Regions from separate parts of the Streptomyces sp. GbtcB6 genome, predicted to be linked through region 3. Evidence: riboswitches for the same ligand, from Rfam matches in the RefSeq annotation. Region 3 holds a riboswitch; each other region holds the start of a gene.
The links. A riboswitch is a leader RNA that binds a small molecule or an ion and turns the genes downstream of it on or off. The one in region 3 is predicted to bind cyclic di-AMP.

Region 1 (7,213 bases), on a different contig from region 3:
AGTCGCCCAGCGCCACCGGCCTTCCCTGCTGTGACGGCGTGCCGACGACGAAGCCGACCTCGGCCTCGATGTCCAGCCGTCCCGACGGGCCGAACACCGGTGCCGGGTCCGACGGCGTCTTCCGCTGTCCCGAGGGCCGTACGACATCCGTCCCGGACACCACGACCGTGCCCGCGCGGCCGTGGTAGCCGATCGGCAGGTGCTTCCAGTTGGGGGTGAGCGGGTCGGCGGCGTCGGGGCGGAAGATGCGGCCGGCGTTCCGGGCGTGGTTCTCGGAGGCGTAGAAGTCGACGTAGTCGGCGACCTCGAAGGGAAGGTGCAGGGTCACCTCGGGCAGCGGGTGCAGGAGAGGGGCGAGTGTCTCGCGGTGCCCGGGCACGGTCACCCAGGCGGTCAGGGCACGCCGTACATCCGACCAGGCGGTGCGGCCCGCGGCCAGCAGCGGGTTGAGGGTCGGGCGGGCGAGCAGGGAGGCGTACGGGGAGCCGAGTGCGAGGGCCGCGGCACCGGCGTCGAGGACGTGGTCGCCGAGGCGGACGCCGACCCTCCGTTCCGTGCTCCCGGAGGTCGAGAACACGCCATACGGAAGGTTGTGCGAGCCGAAGGGGTCACCCTCGGGGACCTCGAAGGGGGGCAAGGGGGGCATGGGGTGACTGCCTCGCTCTCATCCGTGCCGCGCGGAGGACGGCCATGTGGCGACGTCACTATGGCGTTGCGCGGCATTCCATGTGGTCGCGCCACACGTTACGGGTGAGTTGGCTGTCGTGGCAGTGTCTAAAGAGTTCGCAATGTCCTAATAGCCCTTGTCGGAGGGGGCAATTCCGGCTTAGCGTCCTTTGGGGGACACGGACGGGGTGGGTCCGGTCCGTAGAGGGGGACACGTGGGGGGACCCGTGGCCAGGAATGCCGTCAGCGTGCCGTTCGAGGCGGACCGTGACGTGCCCGGCCTGATCGTCAAGTTCGGCGACTATCCGCTGCATCACGGCGGGGTCGGCGCTATTCGCAGTCTGGGCCGCCTGGGCGTTCCCATGTACGCGATCACGGAGGACGCGTACACGCCGGCGGCCTCGTCCCGTTATCTCAGACGGGCGTTCGTGTGGCCGACAACGGGCGCCGAGGAACCGGACCATCTCGTCGAGGGACTGCTGCGCATCGGCCGCCGTATCGGTCGTCCGACCGTGCTGATCCCCACCGACGAGGAGGCCGCCGTCCTGATCGCCGAGCACCAGGACGCGCTCGGCGACAGCTTCATCTTTCCGCGCGTGGACCCGGAACTGCCCCGTCGGCTGGCGAGCAAGCAGGGCCTGCACGAACTGTGCGTGGAACACGGCATCCCGAGCCCGGCGGCCGCCTTCCCGGACTCGTACGACGAGATCGTCGACTTCGCGGAGAAGGCCCGCTTCCCGATCGTGGCCAAGAACCGCGAGGCGTTCGTCCGGCGCAAGCAGCCCGCCGTCAACGGAACGACACGGATCGCCACCAGGGAGGGACTGCTCACCCTCGCCCGTGACTGGGGCACCCATCCGGGTGTCATCCTCCAGGAGTACCTCCCGAGGGAGGAGGCCGAGGACTGGATCGTGCACGCCTACTTCGACGCCGACTCCAATCCGCGCGCCCTCTTCACCGGCGTCAAGGTCCGCTCCTGGCCGCCGCACGCAGGCATGACCGCGAACGCCTACGTCGTCGACAACCCGGAACTCGCCGACCTCGCCGCACGTTTCATCAAGCAGATCGGCTTCACCGGCATCATCGATCTCGACCTGCGCTTCGACCGGCGCGACGGGCAGTACAAGCTGCTCGACTTCAACCCGCGCATGGGCGCCCAGTTCCGGCTCTTCGAGAGCGAGTCGGGGGTGGACGTCGTCCGCGCCATGCACCTCGACCTGACCGGGCGCCGAGTTCCGGAGGGGGAACAGCGCGCCGGCCACCGGTACGTCGTGGAGAACATCGACCTGCCCGCCCTCCTCGCCTACCGCCGCAGCGGCTATACGACGCCGCACGCGCCGAAGCGACCGAGCGGGACCGAGCTGGCCTGGCTGGCGGGTGACGACCCGCTGCCGTTCGTCACCATGCTCGCCCGCTTCGTGCGGCCGGGCGCGAAGCACCTCTATCAGCTGTGGCGCACCAACCGCCGCGGCTCCAGCACCGCCACGAAGTAGGGCACCACGTTCCTGGGGAGGGACTTCGTGATCGAGCCGGTAGCAGTCATAGGTGCCGGGCCCTTCGGCCTGTCCACCGCCGCCCATCTGCGGGCGCGCGGCATCCCCGTCCGGGTCTTCGGCGATCCCATGGTCAGCTGGCGTGACCACATGCCGGCCGGGATGATCCTGAAGTCCACCCCGGCCGCCTCCAGCCTGGACTGCCCGCAGCGCGGGCACACCCTCGCCGACTACTGCGACGCCGCGGGCATCCGCCGGCTGGTCACCGACGAGGACATCATCCCGGTGGAGACCTTCATCGGCTACGGCGAGTGGTTCCAGCAGAAACTGGTGCCCGAGCTGGAGCGGGTGCGGGTGGTCTCCGTGGACCGGCACAAGGCCGAAGGCCCGGCGGGCTTCGAACTGAAGCTGGACTCGGGGGAGTCGTTGACGGCCCGCGCGGTCGTCGTCGCCACCGGCCTGTCCGGGCTCGCCCGCCTTCCCGCCGAGCTCGCCGGGGCGGGCGCGGACGGACCGGCGGGGACGGTCTCGCACAGCTCCCAGCACCACGACCTGACCCGCTTCTCCGGCAAGGAGCTGATCGTCGTCGGTGCCGGGCAGTCCGCGCTGGAGACGGCGGCCCTCGCCGCCGAGGCGGGCGCCCAGGTGCGGGTGGTCTCCCGAGGACGCGGCAGGGTGGCCTTCGGCGCCCCGCCCTGGGACCAGCCGAAGCTGCGCCCCGAGTCGCCGTTCGGCCGGGCCTGGTCCCTGTGGGCGCTGAGCTACTACCCGCACCCCTACCGCTACCTTCCGGCAGGGACCCGCCACTACCTGGTCCGCCGGGTGCTCGGTCCGCTCGGCGCCTGGTGGCTGCGCGACCGCTTCGAGGGCAAGGTCCAGGTCCGCGAGGTCGCCGCCGTGACGGGCGCCGACACCTCGGGCGGCGCCGGCGCCCCGGTCCTCACCGTCCGCACCCACGAAGGCGGCACCGAGCGCCTCACCGCCGACCACGTCATAGCCGCCACCGGCTACCGCGTGGACATCGCCGCGATGGACTTCCTCGGCCCCGGGCTGCGCACCCGCGTCACGGCCAGCCGTGGCGCCCCGGTACTCGGCGCCGGATACGTCTCCTCCGTACCCGGCCTCTACTTCACAGGGCTCCCGGCGGCGGCGTCGTACGGCCCGGTCATGCGGTTCGTGTGCGGTACGGAGTTCGCCTCACCCCGCCTGGCCGGGCACCTGGCGGCGGCCCACGCCTGACACCCCGGGCCGGACCGTCACCCGGCCCCGAGGGGCTGAGCCTCCTCGGCCGCCCGCTGCCAGGCCAGGAACTCCTCGACCAGCTCGGGCGGGTTGGCCGCCTGCGTGGCCTCGATCTCCCAGCCCGGGCAGTACATGTCGAAGACCCACACCGGCAGCGGCCGCCCGAGGACTCTCCCGATCAGGCCGCCGTCGTGCAGATCCCGGGCCGGCCGGACGCACGCGTCGGCGAAGTGCAGCCTCAACGGCTCGCGCGTCGCGTCCAGTTCGGCGGCGTCGCCGTCCCCGTCGAACCAGAGTCCGAGCCGCCGGACCTCCTCGGCGTACAGCGCACCGCCGGCCGGGTCCTCGGGGCAGTTGCCGAGCATCTCGAACCCGCCGAGGAGCCGGCACGCGTAGTTGCAGCGGGCCTCGCCCGGGTCCTCGGGGCGTCTTTCGGCCTCGTACCGGCTCTCCGTGTTGTAGCCGATCGCCACATATGGTCTGCGGTCGTCGTCGTCCACCCGCCAGATACGGAACGACAACGCGTAGATCTCCGGCCGCAGTTCCTCCCGGAAGCGCTCCAGCACCCCGGTCGCCGCCGCCAGCAGATACGCCCGGAAGTCCCCCCGCCCGTCCGTCACGACCAGCACCCCCGTCGGATCAGTGAAACCGGCTCACCCGAAACGTAACGCCCGCCACTGACAACGGCCCCATCACGGAGGCGGCGGGCGCCACTTGAGGCCGAAACGCACAGTGAGTCCCAGGGGCGTACTGTCCGTATTCTCTGATCATGGTCGCACCCTCCCCGTACTCACTGATCGCCACCGACCTGGACGGCACGCTGCTGCGCGACGACGACACCCTGTCGGAACGGTCGCTCGCCGCGCTCGCGCGGGCGGGCCGGGCCGGTGCCCGGCACCTCGTGGTGACCGGCCGTCCCGCGCCGAGAGTGCGCCCGCTCCTCGACGACCTCGGCTGCACGGGACTCGCGGTCTGCGGCCAGGGCGCGCAGGTGTACGACGCCGGCGCGGACCGGCTGCTGTGGTCGGTCACCCTGGACCGGGAACTGGCGGAGACCGCGCTCGGCAAGATCGAGGCCGAGGTCGGCCAGGTGTACGCGGCGGTCGACCAGGACGGCGTGGACGGGCTCACGCTCATCGAGCCGGGCTATCTGATGCCCCACCCCACACTGCCCGCGCTGCGCGTCGCCCGGCGTGACGACCTGTGGTGCGCGCCCATCAGCAAGGTGCTGCTGCGCCACCACACCCTGTCCGACGACGAACTGGCGGCGACCGCCCGCTCGGTGGTCGGGTCGCTGGCGACGGTCACCATGTCGGGGCCGGGAACCGTCGAACTCCAGCCCTGCGGGGTGACCAAGGCGACCGGGCTCGCGCTGGCCGCCGGCCATCTGGGGCTGAGCCCCGCACAGGCCATCGCCTTCGGTGACATGCCCAACGACATCCCGATGTTCGAGTGGGCGGCCTACGGGGTGGCGATGGCCAACGCCCACCCCGAACTCAAGGCACTGGCCGACGAGATCACCACGTCGAACGAGGACGACGGCATCGCCGTCGTCCTCGAAAGACTCTTCGACTGACGTGGGACGTCGGTCAGTACGCGCCGTGGACGTTGTCCATCGAGCCGTACCGCGCGGCGGCGTAGTTGCAGGCGGCGGTGATGTTCGCGACCGGGTCGTAGATGTCGAACGACGTGCCGGCCACGTGGTAGGTCTTGAACGTCGGGTCGATGACCTGGAGCAGGCCCTTGGACGGGATGCCCTTGGCCGCGTTGGAGTCCCAGAGGTTGATGGCCCGCGGGTTGCCGGAGGACTCCCGCATGATGTTGCGGTAGATGCCGTTGTAGGTGCCCGGGATGCTCTTCTCCCTCATGATCGCGAGCGACTCGCGGATCCAGCCGTCGAGGTTGTTCGGGTACCCGGCGAGGGTGGTCGAGGCCGTCGAGGTGGAGGACCCGGCGGCGGAGGCGGCGGTCGCCCCGATGAGCGGGAGGGCGAGGACGGCGGCGCCGGTGCCGGCGACGACGAGCGTGCGGATGATGCGGTTACGGCGGGGAGTGCGGTGCTGAGCGGCAGCAAGCATGGCGTTGTTCCTCTCCGTCGCCTGCGAGGTGAGCTGTCGGGTTCGGGCCCGGGGAGTGCCCGGCCGCATCGCCCGAAGACGATGCGACTTCACCCCTGGCCGTTCCGGAACGACGTCTGTCTGGTGACGTCGGCCGCCCGGTCCGGCGACTTACCTGGGTCCCCCGCTCCTGCCGTGCGAATGAACTCGTCGATGGGTTACGACGGGCGGCGGCAGGATTCGGCGTCCGCCCGGCGAGCGGGAACGTATGCGAGGGCACATGTCCGGAACAAGTACCTGATTCACAGAACACACCGATTGACCTTGTGTTGAGGCGTATGGGGTACTTGATCCTTTGCAGCTGCCAACCCTCAACTGGCCCACGGGGAAAGGGAAGGAAGGGTCCCCTTATGGACCTCGCGTTGCCCAGTCCGCGTGACCTACTTCACGAATCCGCAATAACGGCAAATCAGACATGAGGGATTCTTGGAATCCCCCTATTTCCTGGTTCGACGGAAAACCCCCTCGCCCCCATTCGTGTGGATTGCCCAATCGGGGAGTGGCGGAGTGGGAGCTAATGTGGGTGATTTTTATGAGTAGTCCGAATTGTCCAATTAGGCGCCTGTCTGGCGCGCCCTCCGTCAACCTCGGAGCCCCCGGGTACGCGCGCGTGCCACTGACCGGCCCGGGGTGGGAAGTGGAGTGCGCACGCGAAGCAGGTCGTGCTGGGGGGCGTCGTTCCGTCGGTCAAGGGGGTGACGGTCGAGTGGGTGCCGATCGGGGGAACGCGGATCGAGGGAGTGCGGAGATCGCCGTGCGTGGTCGCGTGGAGGAGGGTGTACGGGCGTGCACCAGGTGCCGCCGTTCGTGCACCGGGTGCCCTCGGCGGCGTCGGCGCCGGCATCGGTGGCGTCGGCGGGTGGCGGAGGGGTACGCCCGGGCAGGTGATGCCGGCCAGGGGGTGGGGCCGTTTCCGGGCGGCAGTCGGGTGGGAGGTTTGCCGCCGGTGCGGGACACGACCTATGCCTTGGTTCGGGACAAGTGCCCGTACTTCCTGTTAAGTCAGTGGATGTCAGATCGTATCGGCTGATCAAAAACATAACGGTCGTGATCCGATAGCGCCCGGGGTGTAACCGTGGGCGCTATCGGTGATCGAAACCCGACCGGATACGCTGACTTGAGTGAGGGCAGCGACCTATCGACAAACCGCGTAATCGCCAGTAGACACCAGCAGACAGGAGACCCCTCGTGACCGTCGTCGGGCCGTTCGGGCTGAGCGTGCGGGACCAGGCTCTGGAAGCCGATGTCCAGGCCGGATTGACGGCTGTCGAGGAAGGCTTGCTAGAAGCCACCAAGAGCGAGGTCCCGTTCATCACGGAGGCCGCGCAGCACCTCGTGCGGGCCGGGGGCAAGCGGTTCCGCCCGCTGCTGGTGATGCTCGCCGCGCAGTTCGGCGACCCGTACGCGCCCGGTGTCGTGCCGTCGGCCGTCGTCGTCGAGCTCACCCACCTGGCCACGCTGTACCACGACGACGTCATGGACGAGGCGTCCGTACGGCGCGGTGTCGACAGCGCCAACACCCGCTGGGGCAACTCGCTCGCCGTCCTCACCGGCGACTTCCTCTTCGCCCGCGCCTCCCAGATCCTCGCCGACCTCGGCCCCGAGGCGGTCCGGGTCCAGGCCCTCGCGTTCGAACGGCTGGTGACCGGTCAGATCCTGGAGACGGCCGGCCCGTCGGACGGTCGCGACCCGGTC
Region 2 (7,213 bases), on a different contig from region 3:
CGCCACGGGTGCAGGAGCTGACCGACCGGCTCATCGACGGGTTCGCGGCCACCGGGTCCGCCGACCTCATCCACGACTTCGCCTTCCCGCTCCCCATCTACGCCATCTGCGACCTGCTCGGCGTCCCGCGCGAGGACCAGGACGACTTCCGGGACTGGGCCGGCATGATGATCCGCCACGGGGGCGGGCCGCGGGGCGGGGTCGCGCGGTCGGTGAAGAAGATGCGGGGGTATCTGGCCGAGCTGATCCACCGGAAGAGGCAGGCGCTGCCCGCCGAGCCGGCTCCCGGTGAGGACCTCATCTCCGGGCTCATCCGGGCCTCGGACCACGGTGAGCACCTCACCGAGAACGAGGCCGCGGCCATGGCGTTCATCCTGTTGTTCGCGGGGTTCGAGACCACCGTCAACCTGATCGGGAACGGGACGTACGCCCTGCTCACCCATCCTGAGCAGCGCGCCCGGCTGCAGGACTCACTCGCCGCCGGTGAGCGCGGGCTGCTGGAGACCGGTGTCGAGGAACTGCTGCGCTACGACGGGCCGGTGGAGCTGGCCACCTGGCGGTTCGCCACCGAGCCGGTCGACATCGGCGGGCAGCACATCGCGCCCGGCGACCCGGTCCTGGTCGTCCTGGCCGCGGCGGACCGGGACCCGGAGCGGTTTGCCCAGCCGGACACCCTCGATCTGTCACGGCGGGACAACCAGCACCTCGGATACGGCCACGGCATCCACTACTGCCTCGGCGCCCCGCTCGCCCGCCTGGAGGGCCAGACCGCCCTCGCCACCCTCCTCACCCGTCTTCCCGACCTGCGACTCGCTGTGGAAGAAGGGGATTTGCGGTGGCGCGGCGGGCTCATCATGCGCGGACTTCGCACACTCCCCGTGGAGTTCACGCCCGCCGGACGATGAGCCCTTGCCGGGCCCTCGCCGAAGCCCTTACAGGTCCGTACGGGCAAAAGGTGACCAGCGTTCAAGTCTGTGATCTTCACGTGATCTGCGCGGCATTAACTTGTGACAAGTGATCGTCTGCCGATACGTTCACCCATCAGCACGGCGCCCTGCGGGACCCGCCGTGCCGGTCACCGCTGTCGCTCGAAAGGTTTCCGCATGCTCTCCGGGAACGGTCGTCACCGTCGCCCCCGTCAGGCTCCGGCTCTCCTCGTCGCGGCCGGGGTGACCGGCTCCGCCATCGCCATCCCGCTCCTCGGTGCGGTGAGCGCCCACGCGGCCGACGGCTCCACCTGGGACCAGGTGGCCGAGTGCGAGAGCGGCGGCTCCTGGAGCGCCGACAACGGCACCGGCTACTACGGCGGCCTCCAGATGTCCCTGGACGACTGGAGCAAGTACGGAGGCCTGGAGTACGCCAGTACGCCCGACCAGGCGAGCCGTTCGCAGCAGATCGCGGTCGCCGAGAAGATACTCGCCGACCAGGGCACCAAGCCCTGGCGGACCTGTGCGCTGCTCGCCGGGCTCTCGTCCGACGACGCCTCGGTGAACGTCGACACGGGACTCGGCGACTCGGGTGATTCGTCCGGTTCCTCCGACTCGTCGGACTCGTCCTCCGGGCTGTCGGATTCGTCGTCTTCTTCCTCCTCCTCTGGTTCCGGTTCCTCCTCGGGTGCCGCGGACTCCGGGGGCGACTCCGCCACTCCCTCCCCGAGTGCGAGCGGTGACTCCAAGGCGGACGCCTCCGGTAAATCCAGCAAGACGGACAAGTCGGGATCTTCCGACTCCGGCTCCGGCTCGGGTGCCTCGAAGGCGAGTGAGAGTCCCGTCATCTCCGAGGCTGACGGATCGGACAATTCATCGCAGACCGGGGGTTCTTGGAGCCTGGTCGACACGGGGGCCGTCAGTAGCGGCGGCAAGCATCGGGGCGGCTCGGCGGACGAAAACGTGACAAACGGTCAGAGTGCCACCTCCTCCGGCCGTCACGCCTCCCGCGACAGCGGCACCTACACCGTCCACGCCGGCGACACCCTCGCCTCCATCGCCGACTCCCTTGACCTCGACGGTGGATGGCGTGCGCTCTATGCCGCGAACAAGGCGGCCATCGGCACCGACCCGAACAACATCGCCGCCGGTCAGACCCTGAAACTCGGTAGCTAAACGGACGAAAAGCGGCGGGAGTTGGCGTCTCCCGGCCGCCCCACTTAGAAGTTAAATGTCCGGTTTGGTGAAAGTGTGGGATGAGTCTCAGAAGCCCTGATCATCTTTGAAATTCACCGGATGCCCTGTTTACGGTCAAGGCCGCTCGTCACCACGAGCCCCGGCCGTCGCAACGCCGAGTCCTGCCAGCGGCCGTCCGGGAACAGTCGACGCGTCAAGCGCCGTAGGCAGGAGCGGGGGACCCAAGGTAAGTGCCGGGACCGGTAGTTGAGGCTGCCGATCCGGCTCGGGGTGAAGCCGCGCACCGACACACGGGTGTGCGGCCGGGCAACTCAACCGGCCCGAACCCGACAGCTCACCTCGCAGGCGTCGGTGAGGGGATCGATCCATGCTGTTTTCCGGCAAGGGCAAGCACCGTCGTCCGTCCAAGGCCGTCCGCGCCATCGCTGTCGCCGGTGTCACCGGCGTCGCCGTCGCCGCCCCGCTGATGGCGGCCGGCAGCGCCTCCGCCGCCACCGCCTCCGAGTGGGACGCCGTCGCCCAGTGCGAGTCGGGCGGCAACTGGGCCATCAACACCGGCAACGGCTACTACGGCGGTCTGCAGTTCTCCGCCTCCACCTGGGCCGCGTACGGCGGCACGCAGTACGCCGCGCAGGCCAACCAGGCCACCAAGGCCCAGCAGATCCAGATCGCCGAGAAGGTCCTCGCCGCGCAGGGCAAGGGTGCCTGGCCGACCTGCGGCACGGGCCTGTCCAGCGCCGCCTACACCGGCAGCGGCTCCAGCTCCTCGTCGAGCAGCAGCGCCGGCACGAGCAGCCGTACGACCGACACGCAGGCCGCCTCCCGCTCCGCCGAGCGTCCGGCCGCGACCAAGACGGTCACCACCCCGGCCGGCAAGAAGGTCAAGAAGGGCGACGGCGAGTACAAGGTCGTCAAGGGCGACACCCTCAGCTCGATCGCCGAGAAGCACAAGGTCAAGGGCGGCTGGCAGGCGCTGTTCAAGCTGAACAAGGGCATCGTCCAGGACGCCGACTTCATCTACCCGGGCCAGCAGCTCCACCTCAAGTAGGACGGGGGGCGACCGCCGTAAGTACTAGGCGGCGCCCAGCTGAACCACAGCGCCCGCACAACCGCGGTCCCCATAGTGGAGGCCACGTGAGGGCCACCCCCGTCCCCACGGGCCCCCGCCTCGGTGCGTTTTCCCCCGTACGCACCGGGGCGGGGTTTCTCTTTGCCGTCCCCTTCTTGGCCCGCTCTTCTCCCGTTCTTCATCGGGACCCTCTTTGTTCCGCACGTGAACAATGAGTACCGTCTGTGTGTCCACGGGCCGGTCGGTCGTGCCGGCCGACGGCCCTGGGACGGTTAGGCTCTAGTCGCAAGGCTGAGCAAGGGCCGGCAAGGCCCGCGTGCGCCCCGCACAACCAGCGTCACATCCCAAGAAGGAGATGCTCGTGCCGTCCATCGACGTCGTCGTAGCCCGGGAAATCCTGGACTCCCGAGGCAACCCCACGGTCGAGGTCGAGGTCGGCCTCGACGACGGCAGCACGGGTCGTGCCGCCGTTCCGTCCGGTGCCTCCACCGGTGCCTTCGAGGCCATCGAGCTCCGTGACGGCGACCCCAACCGCTACCTGGGCAAGGGTGTCGAGAAGGCCGTCCTCGCCGTCATCGAGCAGATCGGCCCGGAGCTGGTCGGCTACGACGCCACCGAGCAGCGCCTCATCGACCAGGCGATGTTCGACCTGGACGCCACCGACAACAAGGGCTCGCTCGGCGCCAACGCCATCCTCGGCGTCTCCCTCGCCGTCGCGCACGCCGCCTCCGAGGCGTCCGACCTCCCGCTCTTCCGCTACCTGGGCGGCCCGAACGCGCACCTGCTGCCGGTGCCGATGATGAACATCCTCAACGGCGGCTCGCACGCGGACTCCAACGTCGACATCCAGGAGTTCATGATCGCCCCGATCGGCGCGGAGTCCTTCTCCGAGGCGCTGCGCTGGGGTGCCGAGGTCTACCACACCCTCAAGAAGGTCCTGAAGTCGAAGGGCCTGGCCACCGGTCTCGGCGACGAGGGCGGCTTCGCGCCGAACCTGGAGTCCAACCGCGCCGCGCTCGACCTCATCCTGGAGGCGATCAAGCAGGCCGGTTACGTCCCCGGTGAGCAGATCGCCCTTGCGCTCGACGTCGCCGCGTCCGAGTTCTACAAGGACGGCAAGTACGAGTTCGAGGGCAAGTCCCGCTCGGCCGCCGAGATGACCGAGTACTACGAGGAGCTCGTCGCCGCGTACCCGCTGGTCTCCATCGAGGACCCGCTGTTCGAGGACGACTGGGCCGGCTGGAAGGTCCTCACCGACAAGCTCGGTGACAAGGTCCAGATCGTCGGCGACGACCTGTTCGTCACCAACCCGGAGCGCCTCGCCCGCGGTATCGAGGAGGGCACCGCCAACGCCCTGCTGGTGAAGGTGAACCAGATCGGTTCCCTGACCGAGACCCTGGACGCCGTCGAGCTCGCCCAGCGCAACGGCTTCAAGTGCATGATGTCGCACCGCTCCGGCGAGACCGAGGACGTCACCATCGCCGACCTCGCCGTCGCCACCAACTGCGGCCAGATCAAGACCGGCGCCCCGGCCCGCTCCGAGCGCGTCGCCAAGTACAACCAGCTGCTGCGCATCGAGGAGATCCTCGACGACGCGGCGGTGTACGCGGGCCGCAGCGCCTTCCCCCGCTTCAAGGGCTGAGCCTTACGGAGTCATGGCTTAGCCAGTCGTACGTACGTCCCCGTACCCGGTCCCGTACCGTGTCCGGGGACGTACGCACGTACCAGGGTTGACCCAGGGAGGCGGGGACATGGCTGTGAAGGACCGGGACCGGTTCTCCACCGCGACCAGGCTCAAGCTGCTCGGCGAGCAGACCGCGGCCCGGGTCTACCGCTCCCAGACCAGGCGCCAGGCCCGCCGCTCCCGGCTCACCGGCCGCGCGGCGCTGCTCGCGATCGTGCTCTGCACGATGATCGTCGCGCTCGCCTATCCGATGCGGCAGTACGTCTCCCAGCGCGCCGAGATCTCCGACCTCGAACGCCAGCAGCAGCAGGCCCGGCAGCGGGTCGAGCAGCTGCGGGACCTCAAGGCGCGGTGGCAGGACGACGCGTACGCCGAGCAGCAGATCCGGCAGCGGCTGCACTATGTGATGCCGGGGGAGACCGGGTACGTCGTGATCGATCCCGGTGCCGCCAAGCAGGCGCACGCCTACCTCGGGGCGGCCGACCGGCCCTGGTACGCGAACGTCTGGGACGGCGTCGACAAGTCCGACGCGTCGTCCGACCAGTGAGCAGCAGAGCAGCAGAGCAGTAGCGCAGCAGAGCAGTGGCGCAGTAGCGCAGCAGAGCAGTAGCGCAGCAGAGCAGAAAGACAGGCATGGAAACGGCTCCTCCCTCCACTCCGCGTACCGAGCCGACCGACGCGGACGTCGAGGCCTTCAAGCAGCAGCTCGGGCGGCCGCCGCGCGGACTGCGGGCGATCGCGCACCGGTGCCCGTGCGGGCAGCCGGACGTCGTGGAGACCGCACCGCGGCTGCCGGACGGGACGCCGTTCCCGACGCTGTACTACCTGACGTGCCCGAAGGCCGCGTCCGCGATCGGCACCCTCGAGGCCAACGGCGTGATGAAGGAGATGACGGCGCGGCTGGAGAGCGATCCGGAGCTGGCGGCGGCGTACCGGGCCGCGCACGAGGACTACATCCGGCGCCGGGACCAGATCGAGGAACTGACGGGCTTTCCGAGCGCCGGGGGCATGCCGGACCGGGTGAAGTGCCTGCACGTCCTGGTGGCCCACTCGCTGGCCGCCGGCCCCGGCGTGAACCCGCTCGGCGACGAGGCGATCGCGATGCTGCCGGAGTGGTGGGCCAAGGGGGCGTGCGTGGTGCCCTCCGCTGGAGACTGAGCGTCGGACAGCTCACCGTCCCAGGGGGCTCCGCCCCCTGGACCCCCGAGACCTTCCCCCACCCACCACCCGACTCGGTCGGTTGAATGAGTAAGGAACCCACCGCCATGACCCGCGTCGCCGCCATCGATTGCGGAACCAACTCCATCCGGCTGCTCGTCGCCGACGCGGACCCGGAGACCGGGGAGCTCGTCGATCTGGACCGGCGGATGGTGATCGTGCGGCTCGGGCAGGGGGTCGACCGGACCGGGCGGCTCGCGCCGGAGGCGCTGGAGCGGACCTTCGCGGCCTGCCGGGAGTACGCGGCGGTCATCAAGGAGTACGGGGCGGAGCGGCTGCGGTTCGTGGCCACGTCCGCGTCCCGTGACGCCGAGAACCGGGACGAGTTCGTGCGCGGCGTGCTCGACATCCTCGGTGTCGAACCCGAGGTCATCAGCGGTGACCAGGAGGCCGAGTTCTCCTTCACGGGGGCGACCAGGGAGCTGAGCGGCCGCGACGACCTCGCCAAGCCCTTCCTCGTCGTGGACATCGGCGGCGGTTCGACAGAGTTCGTCGTCGGGGACGAGCACGTGCGGGCCGCGCGCTCCGTGGACGTCGGCTGTGTGCGGATGACCGAGCGGCATCTCGTGCACGAGGGGCACGTCAGCGACCCGCCCACCGAGGCCGAGACGGCCTCCATGTGGGCCGACATCGAGCGCGCCCTGGACCTCGCGGAGGAGACCGTGCCGCTGCGCGAGGCGCGCACCCTGGTCGGTCTCGCCGGTTCCGTCACCACCCTCTCCGCCATCCACCAGGACCTGCCGGAGTACGACTCCGCCGCCATCCACCACTCCCGCATCCCCTACGCCCGGGTCCGGGAGATCACCGAGTGGCTGCTGCGGTCGACGCACGCCGAGCGGGCGGCCGTCCCCTCCATGCACCCCGGGCGCGTCGACGTCATCGGGGCCGGTGCCCTCGTCCTCCAGTCGATCATGGAGCGGGTGGGCGCGACGGAGGTCGTGGTGAGCGAGCACGACATCCTCGACGGGATCGCCTGGTCCATCGCCTAGGCCCTGTCGTTTGGATCATCCCGGCGTCGCGGGGCCTGGCACGCACTCCCCCAGAGGGGGTACCCCCAGCGGCGTTGTCGTCACTCGCCGACGTCCCCCAGCCTTCGGCCGGGAGGTGCCCCCACCGCGT
Region 3 (7,213 bases):
TTGCCGGGCTCGCCGGTCACCGTGACCGGTTCGGCCGCCCGGCGCCAGCCGAGGCCGGTGGTGATGGAGTCGAGGGCGCGCAGGGCGCCCGTGACGTCGTTGCCGCCGTGCACATAGGCGCCGAAGGGGCGGCCGCGCGTCTCGTCCAGGCACGGGTAGTAGATCTGGTCGAAGAAGTGCTTCAGGGCACCGGAGAGGTAGCCGAGGTTGGCCGGGGTGCCGAGGAGGTACCCGTCGGCCGCGAGCACGTCGGCGGCGGTGGCGGACAGCGCCGCCCGCCGCACGACTCGCACGCCCTCGATCTCCGGGGTGGTCGCCCCGGAGACCACGGCCTCGAACATGGCCTGGCAGTGCGGTGAGGGGGTGTGATGGACGATCAGCAAGGTGGGCACACCGGCACCCTGCCGTGCGGTGCCCGCCGACGGCAACCGGCGGCGGGCGGCGTTCAGGGCTGTACGGGCATGCTCCAGCAGTTGGAGACGGCCGGTATGCCGGAGAGGCGGGCCGTGAGCCAGGCGACGGCGTCGCCCTGGTCGGTGAGCAGGGGTTCGAAGTGGTTCAGCAGGGCGCGGCCCGCGTCCGGCAGGAGCACCGGCACATAGGTGACGTTCGCTCCCTCGCCGCACCAGTCGACGGCGAGCCGCCGCGCCTGGGCGTGCGGGACGAGGTCGTCGCTGACGCCGGTCGCCAGCCGGACCGGGCTCACCGGCGCGGTCCGGCCGATGCGCTGTTCGTCCAGGAAGGCCTTGAGGGCGGGCTCCTCGGCGACGACCTCGGAGATGGAGCCGCCGTCGTTCGTCCAGGCGGAGCTGTGCTGGGAGCCGTAGGCGAGGAGCGCGTCGGCGACGCACATCGTCGACAGGTCGGCGAGGGCGGCCCGGCCCGCCGCGCCGAGGTGGGCGTCGACGATCGGCTTGAGCGCCGGGTCGGACTGGACGAAGCCGTTGACGGCCCAGCCGAGGGCACCGGCCAGGTCGCTGCCGTCGATCGCCGCGGTGACGGCGGTGAGGTCGGCGGGCGGCGCCCCCGCGTAGGTGCCGGAGAGGGTGATGTCCGGGGCGTAGGCGGGCTGGAGCTCGGCGGCCGCGGCGGTCGCGCCGCCGCCCTGGCTGTAGCCGAACAGGCCCACCCGCGAGGCGGCGGTGACCGAGGCGCCGGGGAGGTTCCGGGCGGCGCGTACGGCGTCCAGGACGGCGTGGGCGCCGTCGAGCCGGTTGACGTAGGTGTGGAGCCGGTCCGTGGCGCCGAGTCCGACGTAGTCGGTGACGACGACCGCGACGCCCTCGGCCAGCAGCCGGTAGATCGACAGGTCCTCGTAACCGACGGACACCGTCTGGCCGTTGAGGATCAGCGGGTACTGCAGGCCCATGGAGGCGGCGCACTGGTCGCCCTGCCCCATGGTGCCGGGGGCCAGCGCGACCAGCGGGCGGGCGCCGGGGCCGAGCCAGGGGAGGGTGGGCTCGATGTAGGCGCCGGTGACGGCGACGGGGTCGCCCGCCGAGTCGGTGGACTTGTACATCAGCCGGGTCGCGCGGCCCGGCAGCGGGCCGGGCAGGCTCGGCAGGCTCAGGGCCAGCGGGAGGGCTTCGGTGCGGACGAGGGCGCCGTCGGCCGTGGGCAGGGTGGCCGGCGGGTCGTAGAAGGCGGGGATGGTGACACCCCTGGAGACCTCCGCCTGGGAGGCCGTGGCCTGCAGGGTCTGGAGGCAGAGGCAGGCCGCAGCGGCGAGGGCGGTGGCCAGCAGGCGAACGCGGACAGGCATGGGGAACCTCCTGGACGTGCTGGACGTGGGAGGTGCGGAGGAAGTCCCCGGAGCGGCCGACGGGGCGGGTGCGTTTTACCCGACGGTAACGAGCAATGCATTACCGGCGGTAGCTGCCGTCAGGTTACGGTTCAGTAATGTGACGCGCAGTCAACAATGCCCCTGCGGACGCACATTCGTGCGAGGGCCGCGCAGTCCTGCCCCTGGGCGGGCTCGGCGGCGCGGAGCACGACGAGGTGCTCCCCACGTTCGAGCCCGCCCAGGACATGCTGCGCGGCGCGTGAGAAGGGTCAGACCGAGTTCCGCCGGGTGCGCCACAGCAGCGCGCCCCCGGAGGCCAGCAGGAGCCCGCCGAAGAGCGCGGGCCACAGGTGGGCGCCGGTCTCGGCGAGACCGCCCTGGACCGCCTGGGGCTCGCTCTGGGGTTCCGTCTGGGAGCCGGTGGCCGGGGTCTCCTGACCCGCCGGGGCGGCGACCGCGGTGTCGGTCGGCGTGGCGGCGGCGCTGCCGGTCGGCGCCTCGGTCTCGGGCCGCTGCGTCGGCTTGCTGATGACACCGCCGCCCGACGACTTCGTGGTCGACGTCTTCTTCGGCGACGCAGTCGCGTAGACCCTCGGCAGCCCGGTGTCACCGGAGGCGGGGGTGGAGGCGTTGTCGGAGGCGGGGGCGGTCTCGGTGGCCGGGGTGTCGGCCGGGGGCTCGGACGACGGCTGCTCGGACGACGGCTGCTCGGTCACCGGCTCGGACGGCTCGGCGCTCTGCGTCTCGGCCGGCGGGGCGACCGGGCTCGCGGTGTCGCTCGGCTCGGACGGCTCCGCGCTCTCGGCCGGCGGCTGCTCGTCGGCCCCCGCACCGCACTTGCGGCCGGAGTTGATGCAGTCGACCATCTTCCGCATCAGGCTGTCGTCGAAGACGTTGATGAAGTCGCCGTGGTCGGTGACCGGCTTGTGCAGCTGCTCGGGGAACGAGTCCACCGCGAACAGCGGGACCGTACGGCCGCCGTCCTGGAGGCTCGGCGCGTCCACGTCGTAGACGATGCGCTGCACCAGCTGCGGAATGGCCTGGAAACCGGCCGGGCAGCTCCCGTCGGGGGCCTCGAAGGCCACGTGGGTGCGGTGGTTGGCGCTGTCGATGTTCCGGCCGTCCCAGCAGCTCTGGAACTTGAACGTGCGCACGACGTCGCTGCCCGAGGGGCAGAGCGGGTACTTGTCCTTGAGCTGCCGGTCCTCGTAACCGGTGCAGCTCCAGGAGGCGTTGGCGTTGGCCGGGCCGTTGACGAACGCCTTGGCGTCGCCGGTGATGATGCGCAGCAGCCGCGGCATCTCGGTGACCTTGGAGGTCGGGTTGCCCTCGAAGGTCAGCGTGACCTGCTTTGCCGTGACGATCTGCCCGGCGTTGCCCTCGGTGCCGCCGCCCGGCTTGTCGGCGTCCCGCTCCTGCCGGCCGTTCTGCAGCCGCAGCACGGGCCAGTAGTACGTGGACTTGTCGCCCTGGTCCGCGCAGCTGGTGTCGGCGTTCGCCAGGTCCTGGTCGCTGGCGAAGGCGTTGTTGGACTGGTTGCCGATGTAGTCGTGGAAGTGGTGGGCGCCGTTGGAGACACCGGGCGCGACGATCACGTTGTCCGAGTTGAACAGGCCGTTCGCGTTGACGCCGCAGCTGGAGGAGAAGGTGCCGGTGGAGCCGTCGGACTGTTCGGCCGGGGTGGTGACATTGGGCTGTACGGAGGTGATGTCCGCGTAGTCGGCGGCGACCGGGCCGTTGCCGCCCTGGCCGCCGATGCCGGTGCCCTGGCTCGGCGCGGCGCTGCCCTGGCCGCTCTGGCTCGGCGTGGCACCGCCCTGGGGGGCCGCCGACTGCCCGTCGCCCTGGTTCGAGGAGCGCAGGGTGCAGGCGGCGAGGTCGTCGAGACCCTGCGGGCGGTCGCCCTCGCGGCCGATGGCGTCGGCGATGCGCTGGATCGACTCGGACCGCTTCTCCTTCAGCGGGTTCATGATCGTCTCGTCGGCGAGGCCGGGGTTCTGCTCGATCGCCGCGGCGGACTCCGTGAGTTGCTGGTAGGCGGCCGCGATCTGCTGGTCCAGCTGCGCGAGTTCACCGTCGACGGCTTCCCGGGCCGCGTCGGGCACGTCCGTCAGCCGGCTGCCGACGTCGGGGCAGTAGACCGTGGGCGCGGACAGCACCTGAGCGGTGGCGGCCTGGGCCTGCTGGTCCCCGCCCTCGGTGGCCGAGGCATACACGTTCACCGCGACCAGTCCTCCACCGCCGAGCATCAGGGCGACCGCTGCGAAGGTCGCGCGCTGTGCGCCGGTCGGGCGTCTGCGCCTGTTGCGTCTCAAGGTCGTTCCCCTGCGTTTCGTGGTCGGCCGGGCATGGAAATCCCCCGCCCTATACGGCCCCCGGTGCCACCGTGTTCAACAGACCCACGAATTCACGGTGACCTCACAGAAAGCGGGAGTTCCGGAGCGGGCCGACGCGACCGACGGCAACACCCCGGTGACCCTGCGAAAGCAATGGATGCGCGCGAAATGCCGTCCCGTACGGTCGAGTTCCGAACGCTAAGACGAACATCACAAATACGTATCGGACATTACGCACTTCAACCTTCACACGAGTGACACAAGTTGGCTAAGTTGACGGGCAAGCCGCTCGGCTCCCCCCGGCGAATCCCGTCGGGCCGCGCGGCCTCCGCCGAGTCCGGTGCCTCCCAGGGGCGAATCCGGAGCCGGGGACCCAACCGACCACTGGGGTGAATCGGCCGACCGTCCGCGAGGACAGGGGCCGTAGGGCATGCCTTCCGGACTTCACCGCCCGAACCCGACAGCTAACTCGGTAGGCGGAGTACGGAAGGAGCACCACCCCTCAATGGCGCCCGAGAGCCGTGACGAGGTTCGGCAGCGGATCAACAGCCTGTACGACCAGGCCGAGAACGCCACCGGGAACTACAACGCCACGCGCGCGATGAGCGGAGGTTCGCGCTCACGCGGTGTCCCGCTGTTCAAGCGGCCCCGTCGCGACGACCCGGGCCTCGACAACATCGCCCGGGAGTGGTTCGAGGGCGCCCGCTCGAAGCTGGGGCCGAGCGTCCCGGCCGCACTCCCCTCCGACCGGCGGCCCGCCCGGCCCGGTCCGCGGCGGCCCGTCAGCGCCATGGCCGCCGACCTGCTCGGCCAGCTGGAGGACTCCGGCCCGGCCCGGCTGGAGCTGACCGCGGGGCCGTCCGCGCAGACCGCCATCGAGGTCGTCCGCGAGCTGCCGCAGCAGCGCCCGATGCTGGAGCAGCGCGCGGTGGCCGCGCTCGAACCGGCCCCGGCCCCGGCGGCCCAGCCCGTGCCGACCGCACAGACCCCGTGGCCCACGCCCGAGGCCCAGGCCGCGGTGCAGCAGTGGGCGGCTCCCGCCGTCGGCATACCGAACCAGCGGACCGACAGCGGCTCCTTCCGGACCGACGCCCTCGCCGCCACCCGCGCGATCCCCGCGGTGGCCGAGACAGGCGGCATCCCGATCGTGTCCGCGACCGACACCGGTACGTTCCGCATCATGACCCCGGGCGGCACCGGCGCCAGCCGTGCCACGCCCCCGGCGGACACGACCGGCTTCCGCATCATGACCCCGGGCGGCTCGGGCACCGGGGCGTTCCCGGGCGTGCCTCCCATGGACATGGCCACCGCCCAGGCCGCGGCTCCGGCTCCGGCGGACACGACCGGCTTCCGCATCATGACCCCGGGCGGCTCGGACACCGGGGCGTTCCCGGGTGTGCCTCCCATGGACATGGCCACCGCCACCGCACAGGCCGCGGCTCCGGCTCCGGCTCCGGCTCCGGGGGACAGCGGTTCCTTCCGCATCATGACGCCGGGCGCCACGGGCTCGTTCCCGATGCCGAACTCGGCCGAGGCGGGAGCCTTCCCGACCGCGGACCCCATGAGCACCAGCGTGTTCCCGAGCGCGGTTCCCACGAACGCCGGCGCCTTCCCCACCGCCGTCCCCACCGACTCCGGCGCCTTCCCGACCGCGGCGCCCGCCGCCGCTCCCGCCCCGGCCCCGATGGACATGGGCGGCTTCCGGGTCATGTCGCCGAACGCGGCCGCCGGCTACAGCGAGGTGCCCCAGGCCGCCGCCGACACCGCCTACGCCTACTCCTACGCCAACGACGCGTACGCCACGGCAGCCCCCGCCGCCCCCGCGCCCATGGCCGCCATGCCGCAGGCCGCCCCCTACGCCACGGCGCCCGCCGCCGACATGGTCGGCGCCTACGCCGGAGCCATGCAGCCCGGCGCCGACATGACCGGTGCCTACGCCGCAGCCATGCAGCCCGGCGCCGACATGACCGGTGCCTACGCCGCAGCCATGCAGCCCGGCGACGCCGCATACGCCTACGCCACCGCCGCCGCGATGCCCACAGCGATGGCAACTCCCCCTGCCGCGATGGCGGCACCGATGCCCATGCCCATGGCGGCACCCATGGCAGCGCAGATACCGGCACCCATGGCGGCACCGATGCAGGCACCCCCCACGCCCGCGATGGCCGCGGTGCCGATGGCCATGGCCGCGCCGCCCGAAGCGATGATGATGGCCGCGCCCACCATGGCGATGCCCACCGCCGCCCCGGTCATGACGGCTCCGCTCCCCACCACCCCCCTGCCGACCGCACCCCCGCAGGTCGCCGCCCCGGTCCCCACCGCCCCCGCACCCGCTGCCTTCGCCGACCCCGGTGTCTACGTCCAGCCGGGCGTCGCGGCCGAGCCGGGCAAGGCCATGAAGGCGCTGGCGTTCGCGCGGGAGCAGATCGGCCGGCCGTGCGTCTGGGGGGCGACCGGGCCGGGGGCCTACGACTGCTCCAGCCTGACCCAGGCCGCCTGGCGCGCCGCCGGTGTCACGCTGCCGCGTAGCGCGCCGGAGCAGACCCTTTCCGGCACTCCGCTGACGCTGGCCGCCATCGAGCCGGGTGACCTGGTCTTCTTCTTCGACGACGACAGCCACGTCGGGATCTACGCGGGCGGCGGCACGATGGTGCACGCGCCGAGCCCCGGGGCGCTCATCCGCGAGGAGTCGATCTACAACGCCGGGGAGTCGGCGATCCACCGGGTGATTCGCCCGGCCTGATCCGCCCTGCCTGATCCGGCCTGACCCGGCCTCCCTCGAGGTCAGACCCTCCGCCGCCGCGTGCGCCAGCTCTCGTGGTGGTCCAGGAGGGTCTCCTCGACGGGCCGGTAGGCAAGGCCCAGTTCGCGGACGCTCCGGCCGTTGTCGACGCGGAAGCGGATGCCGAGGTGCTTGCGTATGTAGTCCTGGGTGAGGCCGAAGAGCGGGCCGAGGACCCGTACCGGCCCGTGCGGGAGCGCGGTGCGCGGCAGCCGCGGGTCCCAGGGGTGGCGGGTGCGGATGATCCGGGACATCTCCTGGAAGGACGTCATCGTCTCGTTGGCCACTATGTAACGGCCTCTGGCCGCCGGG
Region 4 (7,213 bases), on a different contig from region 3:
CCGCCCCCGCCAGGTGCAAGCCCACCGACATGATGCCGGTGGCCATCACAGCGGCCCCGGCCGCCGGCGGACGCTGCGCCCACCAGGCGCAGAGGGGGGAAATACCGGACATGCCGCTGATGCTAGGGAGGGCCGACCACAGCACGAACGGGCCACGCGCGCGTGCAGCCCGAAAACCCCGCGGTCGCGGGACAGGGGCGCGAGCGCACCCCGCTCGGACTCGGTGGCGTGCGAGGCGCGCCGCTCGGGCTCGGTGGGGTGCGAGGGGGCGTGAGGAGAAGGTCGGGGGCGCGTGTCGGGGGAAGTGCGGGGTGGCGCTCGGAGCGCTGGGGGCGTGAGGGGAGTGGCACGAGGCGCGTGAGGAGGGGGATGCGCGAGGTGGTGCTCGGATCGTTGGGGTGAGTGCAGGTGTGGGGAGTGACAGGGGGGCGCCCGAGGGGGGGGTGGGCGCCCCCGGCGGGTCAGGCCGGGCGTACCACGCTGTGGATGATCGACTCGCCGCCGTAGTAGATCGACTCCTCCCGGACGTACGCGCCGGGCTTGGGGGCGTGGATCATCATGCCGTTGCCGATGTAGATGCCGACGTGGCTGACGTCGTCGTAGAAGAAGACCAGGTCGCCGGGTCGGGCGTCGGCGAGGGAGACGGTGGTGCCGGCGTTCACCTGGTCGTAGGTGGTGCGCGGCAGGGAGACGCCCGCGGCTTTCCAGGCGGCCTGGGAGAGCCCGGAGCAGTCGTAGGAGCCGGGGCCGGTGGCGCCCCACACGTACGGCTTGCCGATCTGCGCGCGGGCGAAGGCGATCGCCTTGGCGGCCTTGGTGGCGTAGGCGGAGGAGGAGCCGGAGCCCGAGGAGGAGCCGCTCGACGTCGAGGACGACGAGGCCTCCTGGTCGGCGGCCGCGGCCTGCTGCTTCGCCAGCTCCGCCGCCTTGCGGGCCGCCGCTTCCTCCTGCTGCTTCTCGATCGCCGCCAGCCGGGCCTTCTCCGCGGCCGTCAGCTGCGACAGCAGCTCCCGCGCGGAGGCCAGCTTCGTCTGGACGGTGGTCTTGGCGGTCTTGAGGTCGTCCTGCGTCTCGGTGAGCGTTTCGAGGCTCCGGGCGGCCTCCTGACGCTTCTTCATGGTCGCGGACTGCTGTGTGACGTAGTCGTCGACCGCGTCCTTCTGGCGCGAGGTCAGCCGGCTCATCAGCTGCGTCTGGTCGAAGTAGTCCTGCGGGGTGTCCGCGAGCAGGAGGGTCGCCGTGTCGGGGGCGTCGGCTCCGGTCCGGTACTGGGCCGCGGCGAACGAACCCAGCTCCTCACGCGCCTTGTTCAGCCGGTCCGTGCGCTCGGCGACGTCGTCGAGCAGGGTGTCGACCTGCTTGCGCTGCTCGCCGGTGCGCTCCTTGGCCGCGTTGTACTTCTCGGTCGCCGACTCCGCCTGCCGGTAGAGGGCGTCGACCTTCTTCTCCACCTCCTCCAGGCTCGGCTTGCCGTCCGCGGAGGGTGCGGCCTCGGCCGTCTGGGAGAACAGGGCCACGGAGGTGAGGGCGGCGGTGGCCAGCGCGGGGGTGCGTATGCCCGCCGCGCGCGTTCCTGACGGCCGGGACTTGCGGTGCGACGCCAACTGAGGCGACTCCTTCCAGTGTTCCGCCTACCGAGTTAGCTGTCGGGTTCGGGCGGGTGGTTCGGAAGGGTTGCCCTACGGTCCGCTCCCCGGAGGGGAGGCGGGACCGATTCACCCCGGGATCGGTGTGGGTCCCCGGCTCCGGATGCGCGGCGGCGCCCCGGACTCGGCGGAGGCCGTGCGGCCCGGCGATGTTCGCCGGTGGAGGTCGTACGGCCTGTCCGGCACGCTAACCAACTCGTGTGGCCTCTGTGAAGTTTGATGCGCGATATGCCCGATACATTTTCGTGACCTTGTTGTTAGGGCTCGTTCAGGTGGGCTCATATGGGGTGGAATGGGCGACTTGTCCGGAAGGGTGCCGGTGGTTTGCGGTGGGCACTCGCGGGTCCGTGGTGTGTTTCGGCCTGCCGTGACGGAGCGGATCTGTTCGGTTACCCGGGCGAGTTTTCGGGGCGGCGGCCGGTTGTCGGTGGGGCGCCCTAGACTCGGAGAGCGATGAGCAGCCTCTTTGACGACAGCTTCCTGGCGAGCCTCCAGGCCCCCCGCGGCCATGACGAGGAACCTCCGCCGCCGCCCGAGGACGAGCACACTCCGGAGTCGATTCCGGACGATCTGTTCGGCGGGAAGTTCGACGTGCCCCCGGACCGGGACGCCTACTACCGCGACGGCGCCGCCCGCCCGGCCCTGGACCCGGCCGCGCTCCTGGACGGGCTGAACGAGAACCAGCGGGCGGCCGTCGTGCACGCCGGCTCCCCGCTGCTCATCGTGGCCGGTGCCGGTTCCGGCAAGACCCGGGTCCTCACCCACCGCATCGCCCACCTGCTCGGCGCGCGCCAGGTGCACCCGGGCCAGGTCCTCGCGATCACCTTCACCAACAAGGCCGCGGGCGAGATGAAGGAGCGGGTCGAGCACCTCGTCGGCCCGCGCGCGAACGCGATGTGGGTGATGACCTTCCACAGCGCGTGCGTGCGGATCCTCCGGCGGGAGAGCAAGAAGCTCGGCTTCACCTCCTCCTTCTCGATCTACGACGCGGCCGACTCCAAGCGCCTGATGGCCCTGGTCTGCCGCGACCTGGACCTCGACCCGAAGCGGTACCCGCCGAAGTCCTTCAGCGCCAAGATCAGCAACCTGAAGAACGAGCTGATCGACGAGGAGGACTTCGCCGCCCAGGCCACCGACGGCTTCGAGAAGACCCTCGCCCAGGCCTACGCCATGTACCAGTCGCGGCTGCGCGAGGCGAACGCCCTCGACTTCGACGACCTGATCATGACGACGGTCAACCTGCTGCGCGCCTTCCCCGACGTCGCCGAGCACTACCGCCGCCGCTTCCGGCACGTCCTGGTCGACGAGTACCAGGACACCAACCACGCCCAGTACGCCCTGGTGCGCGAGCTGGTCGGCACCGGCGCGCGCGCCGGCGAGACCGACACCCCGTCCGGCGAGCACGACCTGCCCCCCGCCGAGCTCTGTGTCGTCGGTGACGCCGACCAGTCGATCTACGCCTTCCGGGGCGCGACGATCCGCAACATCCTCCAGTTCGAGGAGGACTACCCGAACGCGACGACGATCCTCCTGGAGCAGAACTACCGCTCCACACAGACGATCCTCTCCGCCGCCAACGCGGTCATCGAGCGCAACGAGTCCCGCCGCCCGAAGAACCTGTGGACCAACGCGGGCGCGGGCGCGCAGATCACCGGCTACGTCGCCGACACCGAGCACGACGAGGCGCAGTTCGTCGCCGAGGAGATAGACCGTCTGACGGACGCGGGCGAGGCGAAGGCGGGCGATGTCGCCGTCTTCTACCGCACCAACGCCCAGTCCCGTGTCTTCGAGGAGATCTTCATCCGCGTCGGCCTGCCCTACAAGGTGGTCGGCGGCGTCCGCTTCTACGAGCGCAAGGAGGTCCGGGACGTCCTGGCCTACCTGCGGGTGCTGGCCAACCCGGAGGACTCCGTCCCCCTCCGGCGCATCCTGAACGTCCCCAAGCGCGGTATCGGCGACCGCGCGGAGGCGATGATCGACGCCCTCGCCCAGCGCGAGAAGATCAGCTTCCCGCAGGCGCTCAAGCGCGTCGACGAGGCGTACGGCATGGCCGCGCGGTCGACGAACGCGGTCAAGCGGTTCAACACGCTGATGGAGGACCTCCGTACGGTCGTGGAGTCCGGCGCCGGACCGGCCACGGTCCTGGAGGCGATCTACGAACGCACCGGGTACCTGGCCGAGTTGCAGAGCTCGACGGACCCGCAGGACGAGACCCGCATCGAGAACCTCCAGGAACTCGCCTCCGTGGCGCTGGAGTTCGAGCAGGAGTCCGGCGAGGGCGAGGGCGAGCAGCCGGCCGGGCTCGCCGCCTTCCTGGAGCGGGTGGCCCTGGTCGCCGACTCCGACCAGATCCCCGACGAGGACGAGAACGGCGACGGCGTCATCACCCTGATGACCCTGCACACCGCCAAGGGCCTCGAATTCCCGGTGGTGTTCCTGACCGGCATGGAGGACGGCGTCTTCCCGCACATGCGCGCCCTCGGCCAGACCAAGGAGCTGGAGGAGGAGCGGCGGCTCGCGTACGTCGGCATCACCCGTGCGCGGGAGCGGCTGTACCTCACCCGTTCGTCGATGCGCAGCGCCTGGGGCCAGCCGTCGTACAACCCGCCCTCGCGCTTCCTGGAGGAGATCCCGGGCGCGTATCTGGAGTGGAAGCGGACCGGGGCGATGGCGCCGGTCTCCGCCGGGCCCGCGGCGGGCGTGGCGGCCTCGCTCTCCTCCAGCCGCTCGCGTTCCTCGGCCTCGGGTGCGTCCGGCTTCGCCACCCGGCGGACCTCGGAGAAGCCGGCGGTCTCGCTGGCCGTCGGCGACCGCGTCACCCATGACCAGTTCGGCCTCGGCACGGTCGTCGCGGTGAAGGGCACGGGTGGAAACGCGGAGGCGACGATCGACTTCGGCGACGCCAAGCCGAAGCGGCTGCTGCTGCGGTACGCGCCGGTGGAGAAGCTGTAGTTCCGGGCCCCGCTGCGGCGGGGCCCGCCGATCAGGTCGGGTCGAGCCCGTGGCTGCGCAGCCACGGCAGCGGGTCTATGGCGGCGCCTCCGGCCGGCCGCACCTCGAAGTGCAGGTGCGGACCGGTCGAGTTGCCGGAGTTCCCGGAGTACGCGATCGGATCGCCGGCCTTCACGGTCGTACCGGCGGCGACGCGGTACGACGAGAGGTGGCAATACCACGTCTCCGTGCCGTCCTTCGCCGTCACGATCATCATGTTGCCGTAGGCGCTGTTCCACTTCGTGGAGACGACGCCGTCGGTCGCGGCCATCACCGTCGTGCCGTAGGAGACGGGGAAGTCGATGCCCGTGTGGACGGACATCCAGTTCACGCCGGCCTGGCCGAAGTAGGCGCTGAGCCCTCTCTGCGTGACCGGCAGCACGTACTTCGGGCGCAGCCGCTCCTTGCGGGCCGCCTCGGCCGCGGCCTTCTTCTTCTCGGACTCCTGCTGGGCCTTGAGGTCGATGCGCTCCTGCGTCCGGCTGGCCCGGTCGGCGAAGTCGTCGGCACCCGCCGAGAGCGTCCGCAGCTGGGCGTCCAGCTTGCTGTTGGCGGCGGACGGTTTCACCGACTGCGTGTCGGAGGCGGAGGCCGTGGTGTCCTTGCCGTCGTCGGTCAGGCTGCCGACGGAGGCGGCCGCGATCCCGGCGACCCCCATCACGCACACCGAGGGCACGGCGACGGTCAGCAGCGCGGACCGCTTGGGAGGCGTACGGCGGCGGGAACGCGCCCCCGCGCGGGTCGTCGCCGACGGCGTGACCGGGACGACCGGGGTGACCTCTTCCTGGTCGTCCAGCAGTGGCGTTACTTCAGGCAGTTCGCCGGTCGCGGTCAGCTCCCCGTCGCCCGGGAAGTTCTCCGTGGACTCCCCGAACTCCCCGAACTCCTCGTAGGGGAGCTGCTCGAACATCTGGGTCGCCGACTCGTCGGAGGAACTGGCGGTCTGTACCGGGGTGCCGTCGGAGTTCCACTGCGTGGCGTCGTACACGCCGGTGTCGAAGGCCTGGGTGCCCCACTCCCACTGCTGGGTCGCACCGGCCATGGCCGACTGGTCGGGCTGGAGCCAGGCGCTCGCGTCCCAGTGGCCGCCGGTGTCGGCGACCGTCTCCTGCGCCGGTGCCGGGACGGTCCACGCGGTGCTGTCGTAGGCGCCGGAGTCGTAGGCGGCGTGGTGCTGGGCCGCGTACGGGTCGTAGTTCAGCGTCTGGCCGCCGGCCGTCTGCCACTGCGTGGCGTCGTACGCGCCGGTGGCCTGGCTCTCGCCCGGGAGGCTGCCGAAGAGCGGGTCGCTGTGGAACGAGGCGCCGGTGGCGGTGTGGTCGCCGTACGTGGTGAAGTCGCCGTACTGGGCTTCCTGGGTGCCGTACGGCGCGTAGTGCGCCGGATCGGCGTCGGAAGCCGGGGCCGGGGTGGTCATGGTCCCCGACGGGTGACGGTCGTTCACCAACTTCTCTTTCGCCTCGACAACAGGGGCTGCCAGAGCAGTGCGGCGACTGTACCCGGCGGTATACGGGCGCGACAATCTTCAACAGGTTTCGCTGTTTCGGGAAACGGGCATTCGCCCGTGTTTCGGGGGACGACGGGCGCGGGTTTGGCCTTGTGTTCGAGGAGTGTTCGAGCGCGGGTGGGGCCAAACGGGCTCTGCCGGACGGTCCTCGCCCGCCCGGTTCGCCCTCAGGCCACCGTCAGACCGCCCGCGATCCGCTCCTCCGCATACGTCTCGTCGAGGGCCTGCCGTATACCGGACGCGATCGCCGGGTGGACGGGCAGGGCGAGGTGGCCGATCCCGGTCACCCGCACGTTCGTCGCCATGAGGTCCGGGTGGTCGATACGGGCCGTCTCCACCGGCTCCATCACCGAGTCGAGGTCGCTCCAGAAGCTCACGAACCGGGTACGGCAACCGGGTGCGGGCCTGGTCAGCTCCTCGATCACCTCCGAACCGGGGCGCATCTGCCGCACGATCGGGTGCGCGTCCGCGAGCGGCACCACCCGGGTGCCGGAGTGCGGGGTGCCGAGCGTCACCAGGGTGCGGACGCGCAGGTCGCCGCCGAGGCGCTGGACGTAGTAGCGCGCGATCAGCCCGCCGAGGCTGTGCCCGACGATGTCGACCCGGCCGCTGCCGGTGCGCTCGCAGATCTCTTCTATGTGCCGGCCGAGCAGTTCGGCGGCGGTGCGGATGTCGCAGGTCAGCGGCGAGTAGTTGAGTGACTCGACGCGCTGGCCGCCGTGCTGGGCGAGGGTGCGGCGCAGCAGGACGAAGACCGAGCGGTTGTCGATGAAGCCGTGCAGCAGCACGACCGGCGGGGCCGGCCGCACCGGCAGCCGGACCGTGCCGTCAGGCTCCGCGGACGGTGCCGGCGGTGCGGGCGGGCGGCGCTCCGGGGTGAGGCCCGTCGGGTAGAGCAGGAGATGCCCGGCCAGGATCGCGGCCTCCAGGGCGGTCGACTTCAGGAGGGCCAGCGACAGGCCGGCGAGACTGCTGGGCAGGAGGCGGCGGCAGAACGGGAGAAAAGGGTCCAGTACCTCGGTGACCTTCATCGGCCGACCTCCTGTCGGCACGCCGAGGACGGCTCCGT

Region 1: another riboswitch for cyclic di-AMP. It lies ahead of KVT45_RS19060 (transglycosylase SLT domain-containing protein); the one in region 3 lies ahead of KVT45_RS58025 (C40 family peptidase).
Region 2: another riboswitch for cyclic di-AMP. It lies ahead of KVT45_RS24255 (transglycosylase family protein); the one in region 3 lies ahead of KVT45_RS58025 (C40 family peptidase).
Region 4: another riboswitch for cyclic di-AMP. It lies ahead of KVT45_RS43390 (C40 family peptidase); the one in region 3 lies ahead of KVT45_RS58025 (C40 family peptidase).

The regions. Positions count from the first base shown of each region.
Region 1 covers NZ_JAGXJL010000010.1:159,010-166,222, forward strand. The annotation lists gene fahA (fumarylacetoacetase) at 1-637, opposite strand, end outside; gene KVT45_RS19040 (ATP-grasp domain-containing protein) at 894-2,159, shown strand; gene KVT45_RS19045 (FAD-dependent oxidoreductase) at 2,187-3,398, shown strand; gene KVT45_RS19050 (hypothetical protein) at 3,416-4,021, opposite strand; gene KVT45_RS19055 (HAD family hydrolase) at 4,171-4,977, shown strand; gene KVT45_RS19060 (transglycosylase SLT domain-containing protein) at 4,991-5,479, opposite strand; cyclic di-AMP (ydaO/yuaA leader) riboswitch at 5,485-5,681, opposite strand; gene KVT45_RS19065 (polyprenyl synthetase family protein) at 6,707-7,213, shown strand, end outside.
Region 2 covers NZ_JAGXJL010000014.1:101,779-108,991, reverse strand. The annotation lists gene KVT45_RS24265 (cytochrome P450) at 1-905, shown strand, start outside; gene KVT45_RS24260 (transglycosylase family protein) at 1,104-2,102, shown strand; cyclic di-AMP (ydaO/yuaA leader) riboswitch at 2,312-2,486, shown strand; gene KVT45_RS24255 (transglycosylase family protein) at 2,491-3,171, shown strand; gene eno (phosphopyruvate hydratase) at 3,548-4,834, shown strand; gene KVT45_RS24245 (septum formation initiator family protein) at 4,944-5,423, shown strand; gene KVT45_RS24240 (DUF501 domain-containing protein) at 5,510-6,034, shown strand; gene KVT45_RS24235 (Ppx/GppA phosphatase family protein) at 6,142-7,083, shown strand.
Region 3 covers NZ_JAGXJL010000002.1:120,110-127,322, forward strand. The annotation lists gene KVT45_RS03510 (NAD(P)H-dependent oxidoreductase) at 1-392, opposite strand, end outside; gene KVT45_RS03515 (lipase family protein) at 446-1,762, opposite strand; gene KVT45_RS03520 (DUF1996 domain-containing protein) at 2,053-4,032, opposite strand; cyclic di-AMP (ydaO/yuaA leader) riboswitch at 4,461-4,614, shown strand; gene KVT45_RS58025 (C40 family peptidase) at 4,625-6,862, shown strand; gene KVT45_RS03530 (NAD-dependent epimerase/dehydratase family protein) at 6,904-7,213, opposite strand, start outside.
Region 4 covers NZ_JAGXJL010000045.1:15,774-22,986, reverse strand. The annotation lists gene KVT45_RS43395 (tellurite resistance/C4-dicarboxylate transporter family protein) at 1-112, opposite strand, end outside; gene KVT45_RS43390 (C40 family peptidase) at 462-1,604, opposite strand; cyclic di-AMP (ydaO/yuaA leader) riboswitch at 1,612-1,786, opposite strand; gene pcrA (DNA helicase PcrA) at 2,100-4,598, shown strand; gene KVT45_RS43380 (M23 family metallopeptidase) at 4,630-6,081, opposite strand; gene KVT45_RS43375 (triacylglycerol lipase) at 6,312-7,175, opposite strand.